DNA from 2 places in the Pseudoalteromonas sp. MMG005 genome. Region 1 is predicted to be linked to the other one. Evidence: predicted binding sites of a transcription regulator. Region 1 holds the regulator's gene; the other holds the start of a gene.
The links. Region 1 encodes NrdR, which represses ribonucleotide reductase genes. Its sites were predicted from a motif close to AAACACNANATNTNGTGTTT; they were not measured.
Positions count from the first base shown of each region.

Region 2: a site for NrdR is predicted at 1,393-1,412, ahead of nrdA (class 1a ribonucleoside-diphosphate reductase subunit alpha). Genes of this name have one in related genera too.

Region 1 is NZ_JAGJEK010000010.1:56,071-59,286, reverse strand. Features, by position in the region: gene J8M01_RS09350 (riboflavin synthase) at 1-157, opposite strand, end outside; gene ribD (bifunctional diaminohydroxyphosphoribosylaminopyrimidine deaminase/5-amino-6-(5-phosphoribosylamino)uracil reductase RibD) at 168-1,274, opposite strand; gene nrdR (transcriptional regulator NrdR) at 1,277-1,726, opposite strand; gene glyA (serine hydroxymethyltransferase) at 1,812-3,068, opposite strand.
Region 2 is NZ_JAGJEK010000009.1:170,863-174,078, reverse strand. Features, by position in the region: gene ubiG (bifunctional 2-polyprenyl-6-hydroxyphenol methylase/3-demethylubiquinol 3-O-methyltransferase UbiG) at 1-477, shown strand, start outside; gene J8M01_RS09060 (HAD-IA family hydrolase) at 474-1,121, shown strand; gene nrdA (class 1a ribonucleoside-diphosphate reductase subunit alpha) at 1,483-3,216, shown strand, end outside.

The DNA.
Region 1 (3,216 bases):
CAATAACAGTCAGGCACACACCATTGGTTGCGATGCTGTCTCCAAGCTTCACATCATTCATCTGTAACGTGTCACTTTTTACTCGAACAGTTAAGTCACCGTGGTTGGCTGACAACTCAGTGAGCGTGCCGGTTGCTTCAATTATACCTGTAAACATAATGCCTCTATCAGCTTGGTCTTAATATTAAACGAACGTCTTCATCTATGCGTTCAACACTCGTAAAATTAAGTGTCGCTATATCATTCATGCATGCTATTGTTTGTGTGTTAAACAACCCACGTCCATCATGGCCAATTATTTTAGGGGCGAGATAAATAACAAATTCATCTATTAGTGTTTGTTGATGAAAAACACCTGCCAAAGTTGCCCCAGCTTCAAGCCATACTCGATTAATACCGCGTTGAGCAAGCAAAGCCAATGCCGCATGACAATTAATTTTTAATTTGCTATCAGGGACAACCACTTGTTCTACAAAGTGCGGCCAGTCATGAGAATTATCAAGACTGGTTCTTAAAATAATAACGGGGGAATCAATTTTAAACAAAGGTAAGTTTGGTGAGAGTCTATTTTGTGAATCAAATATGACTCTGGTAGGCTGACGTAATTGCTTACCTTCAGGAAGAGAAATATCACACTCACTATCACGTACATTCATTTTTGCATCGTCAACTAAAACGGTGTCGGCCCCCGTAAGGACAGCACAACTTCGGGCCCTAAATATTTGTACATCTCTTCGCGCAGCTGAAGAAGTTATCCACTTACTTTGACCATTACTCAACGCGGTTTTTCCATCCACTGACGCTGCCAGCTTACAACTTACAAATGGGAGTCCAAATTCCATTCGCTTAAGAAAGCCATCATTTAAGGCCCGAGCCTGTTCCTCTAATAACCCAAACGCTGTTTCAACTCCCGCCTGTTTTAGCATGGCTAAACCACGGCCGGCAACCTGTGGATTTGGATCCACCATAGCTGCAATTACTTTGTTCACACCTGCATCAATCAAGCCTTTTGCGCACGGTGGTGTTTTCCCAAAGTGGCTACAAGGTTCTAATGTAACGTAAACCGTAGCACCTCTCGCTTGAGTGCCAGCTTCTCGAAGAGCATGAACTTCAGCATGGCTCTCTCCAGCCTGTTGGTGAAAGCCTTCACCAATAATACGACCATTTTTTACAATGACACATCCCACATTTGGGTTTGGTGTGGTGGTATATTGACCTTGCTGTGCTAACTCAATTGCACGCGTCATATATGACTTATCTTGTTCACTAAACACCGCTAATCCCCTAACCGTGCTATTTCTTCACCAAATTCTCGTACATCCTCAAAAGAGCGATATACCGACGCAAAGCGCACATAAGCTACTTTATCTAGCTTTTTTAAGGCTTGCATTATGCATTCACCAATCATATGACTTGGGATCTCACGTTCACCTGTGGCCCGAATAGTAGATTTAATCTCATGAATCACTTCATCTACTTGCTCGGTACTGACAGGTCTTTTTTCCAGAGCTCGGTGTAACCCATTAATGAGCTTATCTTCATTAAACGGCTCCCTTGAACCATCTTGCTTTATCACTCTTGGCATCACAAGTTCGGCACCTTCGAAGGTGGTAAAACGCTCATGACATTCAATACATTCGCGACGACGACGCACTTGATGACCAGAGCTCACAAGGCGCGAGTCAATTACTTTTGTGTCTTTGGCGGTACAAAATGGGCAATGCATAGTTGTTCACTTATAACTGGATACAAAAAAGGCCGCTAAATAGCGGCCTTAATGATATCAAAAATCTCTAATTGTGTGCGCTAAATTATGCGTAAACGGGTAATTTAGCACAGATAGCTTTCACTTTTTCTTTTACATCCGCTTGTACTGACTCATCATTAATATTGTCTAGTACATCACAAATCCAACCAGCCAATTCACGAGACTCAGTCTCTTTAAAACCGCGACGCGTAATCGCAGGAGAGCCTATACGCAAACCCGATGTCACAAATGGTGAACGAGGATCATTTGGTACTGAATTCTTATTAACCGTAATATTGGCACGACCTAATGCAGCATCTGCATCTTTACCCGTGATATCTTTATCAATAAGGTCTAGTAAAAACAAATGGTTTTCAGTTTTTCCAGAAACAACCTTATAGCCACGTTCTTGTAAAACCGACACCATCGTTTGAGCATTTTTAACAACTTGTGTTTGATATGCTTTAAATTCAGGTTGAAGTGCTTCTTTAAACGCAACTGCTTTAGCTGCAATAACATGACATAGAGGGCCACCTTGGCCGCCAGGGAATACTGCACTGTTCAGTTTTTTATAAATCGCTTCATCATCACATGCCGAAATGATCAAACCACCGCGCGGACCAGCAAGTGTTTTATGTGTTGTCGTGGTGACAACATGTGCGTGAGGCACAGGGCTTGGATACACACCAGCAGCAATTAAACCTGCAACGTGCGCCATATCAACAAATAAATATGCACCGACTTTATCTGCAATTTCTCGGAATTTAGCCCAGTCAACAATGCCAGAATAAGCAGAGAACCCACCGATGATCATTTTAGGTTTATGCTCAAGCGCTAACGCTTCTACTTGCTCATAATCAATCTCACCCGTTGCTTCATTAAGTCCGTATTGCACTGCATTATACAATTTACCAGAAAAGCTCACATGAGAACCATGAGTCAAATGGCCACCATGGGCTAAGCTCATACCAAGTACAGTATCACCAGCGTCTAACAGCGCTAAAAATACTGCTGCATTTGCTTGAGAACCGGCATGCGGCTGAACATTGGCGTAAGTTGAGCCAAACAGTGCATTAGCACGATCAATCGCTAGCTGCTCAACAACATCGACATGCTCACAACCACCGTAGTAACGCTTACCTGGGTAACCTTCTGCGTATTTATTTGTTAACTGCGAACCCTGCGCTTCAAGAACGCGTGGGCTACAGTAGTTTTCAGACGCGATAAGTTCAATGTGTTCTTCTTGACGAGTTGTTTCAAGCTCAATCGCGTTAAATAATTCTGGATCAAAGTCTGCAATGTTCATGTTACGTTCTAACATGGGGTCTCCTAGGGGCACGTAAAGGTATAAAAGCCGTATTGTACGCTCTAATGCGTGTATTGCCTATGCTGTAGGCGTGAGCATATTTAAACAGGGATTGAATTTATTTCACAGTGTTTATGCAATGATATTTTTTTATTTAAACATT
Region 2 (3,216 bases), on a different contig from region 1:
ATTGATATGGGGCAAGAGCCATTAAACGTAGCAAAGCTGCATAGCTTAGAAGCGGGTGTTAAAGTTAATTATCAAAAAATACCTGCTGAAACATTCGCACAGCAAAACCCCGAGCAGTTCGATGTCGTTACCTGTATGGAAATGTTAGAACATGTCCCAGATCCTGCTTCTATCATTAAAGCTGTTGCAGCACTGGCTAAACCCGGCGCGCATGTTTTTTTCTCAACCCTCAATAAAACCACCAAAGCGTACCTACTAGCCATTGTTGGAGCAGAGAAAGTATTGAAAATGGTGCCAGAAGGCACCCATGACCATGATAAGTTCATTCGCCCTTCCACACTGATTAAATGGGCTGAACAGTGTGACTTAAAAGTAAGAGCCAGTGCAGGAATTAACTATAACCCACTCTCAAAAACATTTACGTTAACTGACGATGTAAGTGTTAATTACATCCTCCACTTTGAGAAATTAGCATGATAGAAGCTGTCATTTTTGATTTAGATGGAACATTACTCAATACTTGTGACGATTTAGGTGCTGCACTCAATCATACTTTAAAGTTCCATGGCTTACCTGAAGTCAGTAAAGCAGCATATAGCCCAGCTATCTCTAACGGCGTTAAAGCGCTACTAGAAGTTGGGTTCGGTGACAAGCTGACGGACTATGATGTTGAACAGCTGCGCCAACATGTTTTAGATTATTACGCAAATAATTTAGCGGTATATAGTCATTGCTTTGAAGGTATTAGTACTTTGCTACAGTCACTCAACGATGCAAATATACAAATCGCAATTATGACAAACAAGCCAACTTTCCTAACGCTGCCCCTACTGAAAAAAATAGATGAACTCAAAAACATCCGTGTTGTTGTGTGTGGAGACACGCTCTCAGAAGCAAAGCCATCCCCCAAACCATTATTGCATGCAGCGCATCAATTAAACGTTAACCCAGAAAGATGTTACTACGTTGGGGACGCAGAAAGAGACATACAAGCAGCTAAGGCAGCCAAAATGCGTCCTGTTGCTGCACTGTGGGGATATGTTCCTAGTGAGACAATTGCACGGTCGTGGGCCGCGGATCTGAATCTTACTAACCCTGTGGGACTACTTCAGCACATTTAGTATTATAAAATCAGACAAAGCACCATATATAGTGTTTTGTCTGTATTTTGATACCTAGCTGCATATAAAAAAATCAGTCAGTTTTTTTTTTCAATTTACAAAAAAATAGTCTTCATTGAGTTGATTTTTTTATGGCGGCTTAGTGTATAAAACCTCAAAGGTTAATGAACACTAACACAATGCAATTATCCCTAAGTTATCCACAATTGAGAGCAAGTTGTTCTATTGCAAAATTGCCATAACCCCACTATCTTGTGATCCGCAGGGGCACTCCCACCATATATAGTGGTTAAAAGCTAAGCAATTGTTGTCTCAGCGATCAATATAAAAATACACATTCCGAAGGAATACAGGCACAACTATGAACCAACAGCTATCTGTCAGTAAAAGAAACGGCCGAAAAGAGCCGCTCGATTTAGATAAAATCCACCGCGTTATCACGTGGGCTGCGGAAGGTCTAAATAATGTTTCTGTGTCACAAGTTGAACTTAAGTCACATATTCAGTTTTATGATGGCATTCGCACTGAAGACATCCATGAAACAATCATAAAAGCCGCTGCCGATTTAATTGATAAAGACTCTCCTGACTATCAATACCTTGCTGCCAGACTAGCCATATTCCACCTTCGGAAAAAAGCGTATGGTCAATTTGAGCCACCTCGCTTATATGATCACATTACTAAATTGGTCGAAGACAAGCGCTATGATCAACATTTATTGGTTGATTATACAGAAGCAGAATTACACGAGCTTGATGCTTACTTAGATCATTCTCGAGATCTTAATTTTAGCTATGCCGCGGTTAAGCAGCTCGAAGGTAAATATTTAGTACAAAACCGAGTAACCGGAGAAATCTATGAAAGCGCTCAGTTCTTATATATCTTAGTTGCCGCAAGCTTATTCTCTGATTACCCAAAAGAAACGCGTATTGATTATATCAAACGCTTTTACGATGCAATTTCATTATTCAAGATATCATTACCAACCCCCATTATGGCGGGTGTACGTACACCAACACGTCAGTTTAGTTCATGCGTACTCATTGAGTGTGGTGATAGCTTAGATTCTATCAATGCGACTTCGTCCGCGATTGTTAAGTACGTGAGCCAACGTGCAGGTATTGGTATAAATGCAGGTAGAATTCGTGCTTTAGGTAGCCCTATTCGCAACGGTGAGGCATACCATACTGGATGTATTCCATTTTATAAGCACTTCCAAACTGCTGTTAAAAGCTGCTCACAAGGTGGTGTACGCGGTGGTGCTGCCACATTGTTCTACCCACTTTGGCATTTAGAAGTAGAAAATTTACTGGTTCTAAAGAATAACCGCGGTGTTGAAGAAAACCGAGTTCGCCATTTAGACTACGGCGTACAGTTTAACAAAACTATGTATGCCCGCTTGATTAAAGATGATTACATCACGCTATTTAGTCCTTCAGACGTACCGGGCTTATACGACGCATTTTTTGAAGATCAAGACAAGTTCGAATCACTATATGTGCAGTACGAGCAAGATGAATCTATTCGTAAGAAACGTATAAAGGCCATCGAATTATTCTCTATGTTTGCACAAGAGCGCGCAAGCACGGGCAGAATTTATCTGCAAAATGTTGATCATTGTAATACGCATAGCCCGTTCGATTCGAAAGTTGCTCCTATTCGCCAGTCTAATTTGTGCCTAGAAATAGCATTACCGACAAAGCCACTAAACAATGTAAATGATGCGGAAGGCGAAATTGCATTGTGTACACTGTCGGCATTTAACTTAGGCGCCCTCGAATCATTAGACGAGCTTGATGAGCTTGCTGATTTGGCCGTACGTGCACTCGACAACTTACTGGATTTCCAAGATTACCCTGTGCCGGCTGCGCATACAGCGACAATGGGTAGAAGAACACTCGGTATAGGTGTTATCAACTACGCTTACTACCTTGCTAAAAACGGTGTAAAATATTCAGATGGCAGTGCTAATGGCCTGACACACCAAACATTTGAAGCAATTCAATATTATTTAATGAAAGCATCAAATACTTTGGCGAAAGAACGCGGCGCATGTCCATTATTTAATGAAACTACGTACTCTCAAGGCATTATG